Regions from separate parts of the Bacillus cihuensis genome, predicted to be linked through region 1. Evidence: riboswitches for the same ligand, from Rfam matches in the RefSeq annotation. Region 1 holds a riboswitch; each other region holds the start of a gene.
The links. Region 1 has a riboswitch for cyclic di-GMP ahead of V179_RS27605 (aspartyl-phosphate phosphatase Spo0E family protein). Riboswitches for the same ligand answer to the same signal wherever they lie in the genome.
Positions count from the first base shown of each region.

Region 2: linked by a shared signal. The riboswitch ahead of V179_RS0114435 (type II secretion system protein) and the one ahead of V179_RS27605 (aspartyl-phosphate phosphatase Spo0E family protein) in region 1 are both predicted to bind cyclic di-GMP.
Region 3: linked by a shared signal. The riboswitch ahead of V179_RS30285 (anti-repressor SinI family protein) and the one ahead of V179_RS27605 (aspartyl-phosphate phosphatase Spo0E family protein) in region 1 are both predicted to bind cyclic di-GMP.

Region 1 is NZ_KI632495.1:684,376-689,293, reverse strand. Features, by position in the region: gene V179_RS32405 (CPBP family intramembrane glutamic endopeptidase) at 433-846, shown strand; gene V179_RS0109220 (DoxX family protein) at 1,212-1,721, shown strand; partial or broken gene V179_RS27615 (GNAT family N-acetyltransferase) at 1,965-2,507, shown strand; partial or broken gene V179_RS32010 (antibiotic biosynthesis monooxygenase family protein) at 2,565-2,709, shown strand; cyclic di-GMP riboswitch class I at 2,807-2,889, shown strand; gene V179_RS27605 (aspartyl-phosphate phosphatase Spo0E family protein) at 2,925-3,089, shown strand; gene V179_RS0109200 (DUF3139 domain-containing protein) at 3,313-3,717, shown strand; gene V179_RS27600 (DUF4190 domain-containing protein) at 3,855-4,163, shown strand; gene V179_RS0109190 (GNAT family N-acetyltransferase) at 4,425-4,844, shown strand.
Region 2 is NZ_KI632495.1:1,796,360-1,801,277, reverse strand. Features, by position in the region: gene V179_RS0114450 (GspE/PulE family protein) at 1-353, shown strand, start outside; gene V179_RS0114445 (type IV pilus twitching motility protein PilT) at 366-1,406, shown strand; gene V179_RS0114440 (type II secretion system F family protein) at 1,406-2,614, shown strand; cyclic di-GMP riboswitch class II at 2,682-2,765, shown strand; gene V179_RS0114435 (type II secretion system protein) at 2,870-3,328, shown strand; gene V179_RS0114430 (prepilin peptidase) at 3,710-4,465, shown strand; gene pilM (type IV pilus biogenesis protein PilM) at 4,479-4,918, shown strand, end outside.
Region 3 is NZ_KI632498.1:246,207-251,124, reverse strand. Features, by position in the region: gene secA (preprotein translocase subunit SecA) at 1-997, opposite strand, end outside; gene V179_RS0123020 (helix-turn-helix domain-containing protein) at 1,260-1,583, shown strand; gene V179_RS30285 (anti-repressor SinI family protein) at 2,066-2,212, opposite strand; cyclic di-GMP riboswitch class I at 2,241-2,329, opposite strand; gene V179_RS0123010 (chromate transporter) at 2,862-3,392, opposite strand; gene V179_RS0123005 (chromate transporter) at 3,389-3,958, opposite strand; gene hpf (ribosome hibernation-promoting factor, HPF/YfiA family) at 4,679-4,918, opposite strand, start outside.

The DNA of each region.
Region 1 (4,918 bases):
ACCTTCAAACAAAAATGGATATTTAAGTGAGATTGTGCAGACTAAACTAAAGAAGCAGTTAAAGATGTCTTTATTAAACAAAATATACTTTTAGCTTTATTAACTGTGCTATTTTTTTGGGGTATTATTGTTATCTCTTATAAAAGTTGGATAAGTATAGGGTTTATAGTTTTCTTCCTTCTAATTATCTGCATTATAAATGTTGAATATCGTTTTTTATCCTCACTCTTTACAGCTTTTCTAGTGAGTTTTTTACTTTATCAACTTACAAATATATTCTTAGCCACCTATGAAATTTCCAGAGAGTTAAGGATTCTGTTAAATAGAGGCTCAATTTTTATTATTGTTGTTGGACTGTGCGTTGTTCACCTCTTTAACAAGAAGAAAATATCGTTCTTTAACAATAAACCTAATTTGAATAGTCGTATTGTTATGCCTTTTCATTCCATAAAATTATCTTACTTTCTACTAATTGGAATAATTATATCTGGTATATCATTCATCCCATTTATTCTCCAGCAAGAATTTAGTTATATTAAATCAATGTTAATCTTTTGTTTATTGTTTTCAATCATCAACGCAACTCTTGAAGAACTTATATGGCGTGGTTTTATGTTATCAAGTTTGAAAAAGTATGTTTCCACTACAAGTGCAATTATCATGACAGGCATCGGTTTTGGTTTACTACATCTTGCTGTTGGAATACCTTTCATAATAAGTTTACTTTTTTCTTTTGTTGGATTTTTTTATGCTTTTGTCGTAATAAAAACCAATAGTATATACACTGCAATAATATTTCATTTTGTAATAAATATTGGAATGGTTTTTAGCGGTTTAATTCTTTAACTATTAAACTAACGAGCACTATACTTTAATAACGATCTTCAACAATCGGGCGAGGTTCTTCTATAAAGAAGATCGCTTTTTTTCATTATAGGGCCATTTTATTGAATTAAGGTTACATATAATTCAATCCTACATAAAAAATAAATTGTGACAAGTTGATTCCCCTAGATGCCCAAGAGGAGTTAAAAAAGTTGTATAAACTATTCATCTCTTTCTATATATCTTTAATTGTTACCTCTTATTGCAACAGGAGGTTTTTGTAACATATCTGTTACATATTTTTCATATAAACGATAATGATAATCGTTATCGTTTATAGTATTATATCAATTAGTGATTAATTTTTAATATTTAGGAGGAAAAGTATGTTTATTGATTTTCTAAGAGAAAATAAAAAGATCTCTATACTTTTAGCTGTGCTACGTGTATATCTCGGATATACGTGGATTATGGCTGGTTGGGGGAAGATAGCAAGCGGACATTTTGATGCTTCTGGTTTCTTACAGGGTGCGTTAGCTAAAGCAACAGGAGAACACCCGGCTGTTCAGGGTTGGTGGGTTGTTTTTCTAGAAAACGTAGCCATTCCTAATGTAGAGATATTCAATACTTTAGTACCTTGGGGAGAATTACTAGTGGGAATAGGTTTATTGGTGGGTTGTTTCACTAAAATAGCAGTATTATTTGGACTGATTATGAACTACTCTTATCTGTTTAGCGGTACGACAAGTACCAATCCACAACTTGTTTTATTATCTATGTTTATTCTCGTTTCTGCTGTGAATGCAGGAAAATATGGGATTGATGGTATGATTATGCCAACTCTTAATGAAAAACTATTTGCCAACAAAACAAGAGAGAAAAGAGCAGCTGTTTAGTTATAAGTAGTTTGGTGTTGAACTAACTTGCGCTTATATTAAGTATCATCGAAAAAAATAGAAAGCACCTTTAACCTTTATGTATATGTATACTAGAAAAAGTGGTAATCAACAGCCTACAAACGGGCGCGATTCTTCAATAAAGAGGATCGCTTTTTTCATTATAGGGCCATTTTGTTGAGGAAGAAATAGGTCACATAATAAAATTGAATAAAGAAAAAAACATAGAGGAGAAATGTTTTAATGATTGAATTAAAGTATTTTGAACGCACGGATTTAAACAACTTATCAAGTGGGTCAATTCACCTCAATTCTTACTCATTGGGGTGGGCCTGCATTCCAATATCCCTTATCAGAGAATCAATTAGAAAAGTATATTGAGAATGCCAATAGAGATAACTTGGATACCTTAGTATATAAGGTAAAGAAACCGGTAGTGTTATTGATCATATCTCTTTGGAGAAAATTGATCGAAAAAATAAGTCTGCAAGAGTTGGAAAAGTCTTGGTAGGTGATAAAAATGTAAGAGGAAAAGGAATTGGTCAGCAAATGATGAAAGAAATTCTCAAAGTAGCATTTGAAGATCTTAATTTACATAGAGTTAGTCTTGGTGTGTTTGATTTCAATGTATCTGCAATTGCTTGTTATGAAAAGGCTGGTTTTACAAAAGAAGGATTACATAGAGACTCTAGAAAAAACGGTGATGAATACTGGAGTTTATGGGAAATGAGCATTTTAGAATATGAATTTATGACCAATAGAAGATCATCTAATATTCCGTTATAGGGCTAGTTATTTGGAATACTGATCGGTGATGCAAATAGAAAAACGGGAGGTTTTACAATGATTCTTGAAGGCGCAATGTTACAAGTAAAAGAGGGAATGGAGGTGGAATTTGAAGAGGCTTTCAGTAGGGCGTCACATATCATTTCTTCAAAGAAAGGGTACTTACCTCACGAATTGGGAAAGTTGCATTGAAACTAAGGGAAATATTGGTAAAGATCCATGAATCCACCCTCTTGACAATTATTCTGATAGCAACAACAAAATGCGACAAATTTCGGAATCTAAATACAGTAATATATAACGAGAAAAGGCAAACTTATTGAAAAATAAGGACGCAAAACTACAGATCTAAAGTTTTAACTATGATGGCTGAGTTGCCTAAAATAACGTACATATTTTAGGAGGATACCTTGTTGAATGGTACTTACAGAAATGGACGATTTAGAAAACAGGATCAATGAATTGAAAAAGGAATTAATCCTGATTGCAAAGGAAACAGGCTTAAATAGCCACGACACCATTAATTGCAGTCAAAAATTAGATCAGCTTATCGTGGATTACCAAAAACACCTACAAAATTAAACTAATATCATCCCCGTATTAGTATAAAAATCCACTTTTCAATTATAGGGTGCTTTTTTGTAATAGGGAACAGCGCTATTTCCATTATAGGGCCATTTAATAGAATAATAATTTCTGATATAATTGGATATTTATGTTAAATCCTAAATAACAATGGATTCATTAATGAATAATGGATGATAAAAGCGTTATTTTTTAAAGTTCTAAAAAAGGCGGGGGAATTTTGAAAAAAACTAAACGTTTGATTCTTTTATTATTCATCGGAGTTATTATAGGAGGGCCTTTTCTCGTTTATGATATATTTTATGGTAATCCTAGTCGCTCCTTATTAATGGAAAATGCAACAAAAAAACACCTTCTTAAGCTTGGATATAATTCCGATGAATTGTTAGAAGTTAAAACATTCTATTCAATGAAGAAAGATACAGGTATAAAAAGAACGCGCGCCCGTGTCATCTTTAAAGATGAACCGGAAGAAAAATATGTATACATCCAGTACGAAAAAAACAGAGAAATTCAACAAGGTTGTAGTTACTTTAACACAGACACTAATGCTTACGAAAATGAATATACCGAAAAAAGGAAACACATGGTGAGAGACTGTATAAATACACTCTTTTCAATGTAATTTTTCTAGTCCGATTCTAATGGGCAATAAAGAGCAGCTATTCAATAAAAGGGAGCTATTATGTAGCAAGATATGCGCCCATATTAATGAATTGGGTCATGTTGTATAGCAATGTCAATGTTAGGAGGTGTTTATGAATGGTTGAAAAAGCTCAAACAAATAGTAAATCGGTGGCTTCTTTAACCCTTGGGATTCTTTCCATTATAATACCAATAATTGGAATAATACTTGGTATTATCGGAATTGTATTTTCTAGAATGGGAAAAAGGGAAATTGAGAAAACGAACGAGAATGGAAGGGGATTGGCAACCTCTGGATTTGTTTGCAGTATCGTTGGAATCGTAATTCAGACGTTATGGATATTGTTAGCTATTGTATCTTACTTCTCATACTCTAATGTGGAGTTTGAATTACAATTCATCTCAACCCAATTTTTATTTGGATAATAGTTGCTGAACTACACTGATGGAACTTGGTTCAGAAATTTTAGTCTTCAGCAATCGGGCGCGTTTCTGTAATAAGGAACAGCCCTATTTCCGCTAGATTGTTGAATAGCGCGTTAAATTGTAAAGCGTAGATTGTGAAGAAATGTACTTAAACTAACGAAGTAGTTTAGTGTAAGAAGGAAAACCTTGATTTAAACCTATATTATATAGAATGAAAATTATGTTATTATTATTTATATAAAAGAAAGTGAGAGTGAAAATATGAATATCAGAGTAGCAAGTGAATTAGATTACCCTGATTTAAGACTTATATACCTAGAATCTCGTCGTAAAAGTTTTCATTGGGCAGATATAGAAGAAATGACTTTAGAAGACTTTGATAAGCATACTGTAGGAGAGTATATAATATTAGCAGAGGAAGATACTCATATCCTTGGATTTGCTTCTTTGTACTTGCCAGATAATTTTATACATAACTTATTTGTTCACCCTGATTTCTCGGGTAAAGGTGTTGGTGGTCAATTGGTTAATGCCGCCATAGAAAAAATGAATAAACCATTAAGATTGAAATGTGTATCTGAAAATCAAAAAGCGATGAAGTTTTATGAAAATAATGGTTGGAAGAAAGTTGTTGAAGAAGGTAAACCAGAAGAAAAATATTGGGTTATGGAATATGAATAAAATAAATAATTGAGGCTGATTTATTTTTTTGATGTTAAGCTAACTGGTGCGTTAGTTCTACAAGCTAAAGGCAA
Region 2 (4,918 bases), 1.1 Mb from region 1:
TTGCTCAAAGACTAGTTCGCAAAGTTTGTCCGGATTGTAAAATAGAATACACACCATCTGCCATGGAAAGAAATTTATTTCAAAAACGTGGCATACCTGTGCAATCTTTATATCGTGGCGAAGGATGTCCAAGCTGTCAAAACAGTGGCTACCATGGAAGGATTGCGATTCATGAAGTCTTGAATATCGATGATACGATTCAAACGATGATGATGAATAATAAACCGCTTAGTGAAATCAAGCAATATTTGGTTTTGAATGGAATGATTTTCCTCATTGATGATGGGCTCCTAAAAGCAAAACAAGGAATGACAACGATAGAAGAAGTACTGCGGGTAGCTCGACATGATTAGGAGGCCATACTTGTGAAAGAGAAATTGGATTATATTTTAAAAGCTGCTTTTGATTTAGGTACTTCTGATATTCATTTGACTGTAGGTGTACCACCGATTATGAGACTTCACGGCGATTTAAAACAGTACGGAAAAGATGTCCTTAAGCCAGCGGACACAGAATTAATGGCGAAAGTGATGATTCCTGAATCGATGTGGAAGACGTTTAAAGAAAAAGGCGAGCTAGATCTTTCATACGGAATCCCAGGGGTTTCACGATTCCGGGTCAATGCTTATCATCAACGTTCTTGTATTAGTCTTGCGATTCGAGTTGTACCAACAGAAGTGCCAACTTTAGAACAATTAAAGCTGCCCCTCGTTTTACAAACGATATCTGAAAAAACGCAAGGGCTTGTATTAGTGACAGGCCCGACTGGAAGTGGGAAATCAACGACGCTTGCGGCGATGATTGATTATATTAATAAAAACATGAAGAAACATATTATTACGCTTGAAGATCCAATCGAGTATTTACACAAACATCAATTGAGTATTATTGATCAACGGGAAGTCGGTTTTGATACACAGAATTTCTCAAACGGCCTGCGCGCTTGCTTGCGACAGGATCCTGATATTATTTTAGTCGGCGAAATGCGCGATTTGGAAACGATTTCTACAGCGATTACCGCAGCGGAAACAGGCCATTTAGTACTGGGGACCTTACATACAACGGATGCACCCGCAACAATTGATCGGATCATAGATGTGTTCCCACCCAATCAGCAACCGCAAGTTCGTGTTCAGCTTGCCTCTGTCTTATCAGCCATTATTTCACAGCGTTTATTGCCGTCAAAAGATCGAAGAGGAAGGGTGGCAGCTATCGAGATCATGGTGAATAATGCTGCAGTCAAAAATTTAATTCGGAATGAAAAAATCCATCAAATTGCAAGTGTGATGCAGACTAGTAAATCGGCTGGCATGCAAACGATTGAAATGTCGATTAAACAATTAATTGAAGAAGGGAAAATTGATGCATTTTCCGCACTCCCTTATTTAGAAGAAGGAATCCTATAATGCCGGTTTTTCACTATCAAGGAAGAGATCGGGCAGGGAGAAAGAAACAAGGGAAAGTGACTGCGGACACACGAAAAGAAGCAGTTGAAGGGCTTAGGGAAACAGGAATCGCCGTGACAAGTATAGATGAACTAAAGGGAATATTATATAAAGAAATCTCTTTAGGTAGCAAGAAAGTGAAAAATCGCGATTTTATTATGTATCTACATCAGTTTTCAACGTTAATTAAAGCAGGCATCAGTGTTGTAGAATCGACAAAGATTTTGGCGGAACAAACATCAAGTAAATTGTTGAGGAAAACATTGGAAAATATCGTATTAAGTTTAGAAGAAGGGAACCCTTATTCCGAAGGGGCTGAAAAGCAACGGAATGTGTTTCCACCACTCTTCATAAATATGATGCGAGCGGGTGAAGCTGGTGGAAATCTAGAAGAGGTTCTAGAAAGAATGGCGATTTATTTTGAGAAACAGTATCAAACAAGGCAAAAAGTACAATCGGCGTTGATGTACCCAGTAACGGTTGGCTGTTTAAGTATTGTTATTATCATTTTTATGTTAGCGAAAGTCGTACCAACTTTCGCCAATATGTTTCTTTCATTTGGCAGTGAACTGCCTTTCTTTACAAAGTTGGTTCTCAATCTGAGTGGATTTTTTGAACGTTTTTGGTGGGTTTTTCTTTTAGTAGCGGTTAGCTTATATATCCTTATTCGTTCTCTAAAGTCGAAGAACGACACGAAATATTATCTGGATTATGGGCTTTTACGTTTGCCGATTTTTGGACAGCTGCTTCAAAAAGCAGAGATTGCAAGAATGACAAGAACTTTAAGCTCGCTAATCAAGAGCTCTGTACCGATCCTTCAATCGTTAACAATGGTGGAAAAGATTTTAGGAAATGAAGTATTGATAAGGGTTATGAAACAGTCGCGACATTCCATTGAAAAAGGCGAGTCCATGGCCATACCGATGGAAAAACACTGGGCATTTCCTCCGATGGTCACACAGATGATTGCAGTCGGCGAAAAATCTGGTACTTTAGATGTCATGCTAGATCGCGTGGCTGATTTTTACGAAATGGAAGTCGACCATGCTACGAATCAAATGAAATCTCTAATAGAACCATTTCTCATTATCTTTCTAGCAGTCGTTGTTGGAGGTATTGTGGCAGCCATTGCCATTCCGATGTTCACTATATTTAACAAAATCCAATAAATATGTTCAATTTAGTGGAAAAACTAGTTGTCAGCTGGTCAATTTTTCTTATATACTAGCAATATATCAATGGATTGGAAACTGTGATGGATCATTTTTATCTGGGCACTTAAATGATCAGGAGTGAGTAGTGCAACCCGCCAATTAATTTATGCTTAAATCCAATTTTTGGAATTTAAGTATAAACGTGGCGGGTTTTTAGGTTGTACACCCGTCGCTAGACTACATAAAAAATCAAATGAGGAGTGAAGGTACATGATGAAACGAGTAAAAGCCCTTATGAATAACCAAAAAGGATTAACGCTAGTAGAACTTTTGGCCGTAATCGTAATTTTAGGAATCATCGCTGCTATTGCAGTACCGAGTATCGGCAACATTATTGATAACAGCAAAAAGGATGCACATATTGCCAATGCACAGCAACTGATATCATCTGCGAAATTAGCGGTTGCAGCGAATGATGATATTGTGAAAAACCGGCCGGTAACTTTAACATACGAACAGCTAGAGAAAGCGGGTTACCTTGCTGAGCTTACGGATCCTGATGATAAAGGGAAACTTTATTCTACTGCACAAGTTAAGATAACAGAAACGAATGGGAAATATGAATACACTGTTACACTAATAGGTTCAAAGAGAAGTATAACTAATAAGAAAGCATCTGAATTAAATAGAGAGTCAGTTGTTGCTCCAACACCGAGTACTACAACCTGAAGTAATTGATTGTTTAGTTACCTATATTTACCACTCCTTTTCACAGGAGTGTTTTTTTTATCTATTGGCTATGTTAAAGGTCATTGTTGATCTTAGCACTTTGTTGATTGGAACGGAGGCGTAAGACTCCTGCGGGAAAAGCGAGTCAAAGGGAGACCCCACAGTCGCAGAGCGCCGAGGAGACTCCCGGACCGCCCGCGGAAAGTGAACGCCTGAAGCGGAAATCATCAGGCAAGTTTAACAGGGCCTATCTATTTAATCTTCACCAAATAATCATCTCCAATTCAATCCAACTTCCTGTATAATAAAAGAAACAACATGACGTAAAAAAACACTACATCCAATAGAAGAGAAACCAACTCCAATATAAAGGAGAAATCCATGACATTATTTTTTTACAGCTATATAGGTATTATAGGCTTAGTTCTCGGTTCTTTTTACAATGTCGTTGGACTGCGAATCCCGGAAAATCAATCAGTCGTCCGACCAAGGTCACAATGTCCAGCTTGCAAAAGAACCTTGACAGCTACCGATCTCGTGCCTGTATTGTCTTATGTTTTTTTAAGAGGAAAATGCCGGAACTGTCATTCGAAAATACCGCCGCTCTATCCACTGATTGAGCTTTCAACGGGTTTATTGTTTATGCTTGCTTTTTACGAGTTTGGTTTGACTGGAGAATTCGTAATCGCCCTCCTTTTTATTTCGTTGTTAGTCATTATCTTTGTATCTGATATTGTGTATATGATTATTCCTAATAAAGTGCTGTTGTTTTTTGTACCTATTGTTTTAGTTGCCCGATTAGTCGTACCATTAGATCCGTGGTGGGATATGTTTGTCGGAGCGGTAGTTGGCTTCGGGTTGCTTTTTTTCATTGCTGTCATTAGTAAAGGTGGCATGGGCGGGGGAGATGTTAAACTATTTTTCGTATTAGGGCTGGTGCTCGGCTTAAGGCTGACCATCCTGACATTCGCTTTGGCAACTTTTTTAGGAGCACTGTATGGGGTAGCTGGCATGATTCGAGGGAAATATAAGAAACGGCAGCCGATTCCATTTGGTCCGTTTATTGCGATTGGTGCCTTGCTTTCCTACTTCTATGGAGCCGAAATATTAAGCTATTACTTTACTATGTTTGAATAAGCAGGTGATTGTCGTGAACATATTGAACCGAAAGCATCGAGTTCATCTATCTATTAAAGATCGGTATATTCGTTTTGTGGAATCTGGAAAAAAGCACAACCTACTAGCTTATGGGCAAAAGAGTCTGCCAGACGGTGTGATCGTTGAAGGGCAAATAAAAGATCGTGAAACGCTTGAGCTGATTGTGGAAGAAATGGTTGATCAGTGGAAGCTTAAAGGGAAAAAAGTCTCTTTTTGTGTACCTGATTCAACAGTAATCGTTAGGACTATACATGTTCCGAATGATGTTCCAGATCATGTACTGAATGGTTATTTATATATGGAATTGGGCCATAGCATCCATTTGCCTTTTTCAGATCCTTTAATTGAAGCAGTGCCTTTAGAGCAAACGGCTGAAAACCGAGACGTGTTGTTATTTGCTTCTAGAGAAACCGTATTGAATGAATGGACCGA
Region 3 (4,918 bases), on a different contig from region 1:
GTCCATCACTATAGCGGCGACCTTTCATTAAACGCCCAGTGAACTGGTCAACAATGACGATTTCGCCTTCTTGCACGACATAGTCGACATCAAGATGCATGCTTACATGCGCTTTTAACGCTTGATTAATATGATGATTCAAAACAACATGATTAATATCAAATAAATTTTCGATATTAAATGCCGCTTCCGAACGGTTAATTCCTTCTTCCGTCAGCTGAACCCCTTTTGTTTTTTCATCATACGTATAATGCTTGTCTAACGTAAGCGTACGAACGAAAGCATTCGCTTGGATATATAACTGAGCTGATTTTTGTGCCGAACCTGAAATAATTAATGGTGTACGTGCCTCATCAATCAAGATTGAATCCACTTCATCGATAACAGCAAAATGTAAAGGTCGTTGTACCATTTGCTCTTTATATAGAACCATATTATCCCGTAAATAATCGAAACCTAGCTCATTATTCGTACTATACGTAATATCAGCACTGTACGCTTCTTGCTTCTCTTCCTTAGACATGCCGTTCAGGTTCAACCCAACCGTCATTCCCATGAACTCATACAGCTTGCCCATTTCTTCCGCATCACGGCTTGCTAAGTATTCATTGACAGTAACGACATGAACGCCTTTCCCAGTAATCGCGTTTAAATAGACAGGAAGAGTGGAAGTCAACGTTTTCCCTTCCCCGGTTTTCATTTCAGAAATATTACCATCATGAAGGGAAATCCCCCCCATTAGCTGTACGCGGAATGGATACATTCCTAATGCTCTTCTTGCTCCTTCACGAATCGTCGCGAATGCCTCAACAAGCAAATCATCGACCGTTTCGCCTTTTTGGTAACGCTCTTTGAATTCTTCTGTTTTCCCACGCAGTTCTTCATCTGATAACGAAGCTGTTTTATCCGCTAGCATTTCAATTTGATCAGCCAGCTTCTCAAGACGCTTCACTTCTCGTTTATTCGGGTCAAACACTTTATTTAAAATATTAAGCATTCAATAACGCTCCTCTTTATATAGAAGTCTTTATTAAAAAAGAAAATATATTTTAGATTTAATTAACACTAGATCAAAGATTAATATATCCATTTTATTTCATATTAAATAGGTGCACCCTTAATATTACCATGTATAAAGTGCAGGTACAACTTCACGATATTATGAAAATTTATAGATTTAATACCGTGAAAACGTTAAAATGAGTATTAACAGCCTTACGCATGAAAATATCTGCAGAAAAGTTTTGAGGTGAGATAACATGATCGGTGATCGCGTAAAAAAACTGAGACAAGAAAATAGAATGTCCATGACAGAACTTGCTGAAAAAGCGGGAGTCGCCAAGTCCTATTTAAGCTCCCTTGAGAGAAACCTTCAAACGAACCCATCTATCCAGTTTCTTGAAAAAATCGCCTTAGTGCTGCAAATTCCTGTTGATTCTCTCCTTCACGATGAACCTGTCAAAGATGGGCTTGACGCAGAATGGATGAATATTGTTCAAGAGGCAATGAAATCCGGTGTATCCAAAGATCAATTCCGTGAATTCATTGAATTTAACAAATGGAGATTAAAGCAAGAAGAGTGATTGGAGTATGGATGATCCCATTTTTATCTCTTTACAAATCCAGAATGACGTTAAAATACCACCAATTACTATGTACGATATCCCTTGAAGCACGCTACACTCGGCTAATCACAATGGTGGTGGTGCAGATCCTGATTTTGAAGTACATTCTTAATAAAGTATGTATATTTACAAAGTAGATGATCTATATTATTAAGTTTCGAAGCCCCGCCCCATGTCCGTCTTACTAAGTGTAATATGGCATTATAACGCCACCGGTGCCATGAAGGATCTATTTTGTAGCACGCTAAACTCACCTAATCATAACGGTGGAGGTGCGGAGCAGGATTTCGAAGTACTTTCTTAATAAAATACGTATCTCTGCTAAGTAGATGGCTATATTAGTTCGTCGCGGAGCCCCGCCCCGTGTCCATAAACAAAACAAACCCCTTAAACGAACTGGACTTTCGTAAAAAACCAGTTTGTTTAAGGGGTTTATACGTTTAAATCGTATGATAGGTTGGTTCATCTTTTTTATTTTCTGTTGCTTTTTGCTCAAAGAAACGAAGGACTTCCTCTTTAGTCAATCCAAGTACCTTAGCTTGTACCATTAGCTCAATCCATTCTTCATCAACTATTAGATCTGCCAACCCATTCCCTCCTAAAATACTATGTATTTCAGGCAGTCCAGCCATCATAGCACAATATAATACCTTAGACCCGCGACTTTGCGTCCCTATTTTTCAATAGGTTTGCCTTTTTCTGTGTATGAATTTTCTATTTTCTTTGATTATACAGAATTTTTGGTATATTTTATGTAATTTTATGCTATTAAATTTAAATATTTTACCTTATTTTTTTACATATTACGACTAAATTCTACATTTTTTCAACTAGAACAAATTAGGAAATATATGATTGAAAGAATTTTTATGTAAATATATTATATTTACCTTATCAATATTCATGACATATGATCTAGACCTTTTCGACTATGTCTCTTGTTTTTACACTTTTGGTTCGTCAAATATTGTCCAAAACTTAAACAAACATCCTTCATCATAATGGGAGACTTCTAATTAACTACCTTAAAAGTCCGTTGTTGTCCCCATCTAGTTTCACAGGGGATTAGTATTTATCGTTTGCATCATTAAATACAATACTTATATTCAAAATCCCACTATTATCTTTATTTTTTAAGTCATTAAGTTTTTTATGTATAGCAAATTCATTAGATGGATGCTTATAAGAATTGGATCATAAAATGAAATATCCTTGTAAAACATCAAAGGAGCTTTTTCAACCAAGAAAAAAAGCTCCATATACTAACGCTATTGCGATTACATAGGCAGGATGAACCTTCAATTTACCCAATAAAAAATAACTAATAATCCCAATTACTAATGTCTGAATCCATCCGATTCCTTCATATGCAGTGAAAAAGAAATCATAAGCCATCATCCCTAGCAAGACAGCAATGATTGGACGAACGACGACTGTCATCCTTTTCACTCGAGGGGATTCTTTGTGACGCTTTAAAATACTGAGTAGACCAAGCATTAAAATGAGAGAAGGAGCGACTGAAGCGAATACCCCAATAATCGCGCCCAGTATGCCAGCCTGTTCAAATCCAATATAGCCTGCCATTTTGGTAGCAATTGGGCCTGGGAGTGCATTCCCAAGAGCAATCACATCACTGAATTCATGAACAGTAAACCAACCGTATCTGTCGACGACCTCCTTTTCAATTAACGGAATGGATGCCGGACCACCACCGTAGCCGAGAATACCTGATATAAAAAAAGCCCAGAAAATCTGCAAATAAATCATGACTTTCCCGCCTCCTTATTAGGTTCAGATACAGGGCCTCTCTTCAATAGTGCCCCAATGAGCAGGGAAAAAATGATAATAGCTGGATGCACATTTAACAGTTCCATAAACACAAACCCGAGCAAAACGAAGACAATCGTCCACAGCCAGCCGATACTGGATGAACCTGATTTTTTTAAAAAGTCTAAAGTCATAGTTAGCAGCATCACAGCGACAACAGGAACGACTGCTTGTGACATCCCTGTCACCCACGCTTGATTTTTATAAGCATTCAAGCTTTTCAAAAGCAAAATCATTAAAAGTATGGTGGGAACACAAGATGCAAACACACCATTAAGCAAGCCCCAAAAACCGCCAACACGGTACCCAATATAGCCTGCTAGCTTAGGCGCAATCGGACCCGGCAGCGCATTTCCAAGCGCCAAGACATCGCCAAAATCTTCATTATTCATCCACTTATATTTCTCAACTACCTCTTTTTGCACAAGAGGAATCGCAGCAGGACCTCCGCCGAAACCAAGCATGCCAACTCTAAAAAATGCCATAAAAATATTTAATTGCTTCATATTTCACTACACCTACTTCTAATAATCTATCTTTATCATGGACTACTCTGTATGAACCATTGGCACACTGTTGATGGAATAATAGGTTAAATAGTTCTCTTCATTTAAATCCAACATTATCTAGAGAAATTTCAATTTAATGTTCTATGCTACTGATATGATTCTGGAGTGAAGATTCAAACTGTATTTTCTCCTCTAATCCTACAAATGTAGTTTTCACATTCAAGTTAACGTCATTTTATACATTACGCCTCACTAACTACCCAAATTCGTATGTATCAGACATAGGGGATAATCAAGGAACAATTATTATCATGACTAAGATTTTAATGAAATATTCTTTTCCCCCACTTTAGTAGCCTAAAACCGATAATATTCTACTCAAGAACTTTATTCCACAGCACTACGGATACATGCCCTGTCTTATCAATTGATAGGGAGGGCTACAAAATCAAAATAGATATTACTTTTTGATTATATTCTACCAATATATTATTAAGGATACAGATGATGTTAAAATTCCATTAAGACTTAAATCTAGTATTTATCTTTATATTATACAGAAATTTCTCCGTATTTGTTTAGTGCCTTGGAATACATCGGATGCTTACTGCTAAATCCCGACAGATGATACCTAAATCATATAACTTTTATTAAACATAACAGGCCTGATTCTCTCCTAAGAAAGAATCAGGCCTTGTATAATTTAACTTATTTTATTTAGCTTGGTTCAATCAAACCATAGCGGCCATCCTTACGACGGTACACAACATTTGTCGTATTTGTATCTGAATTCGTATAGACGAAAAAGCTATGACCAAGCATATTCATTTGCAAGATCGCTTCTTCACTATCCATTGGTTTCAAGTCAAAACGCTTATTGCGGACAACCTCTAATTCAAGTTCGTCTTCTTCAATCGGTGCATTGTTTTTATCCTCAAACACTGGAAAAACATCAGC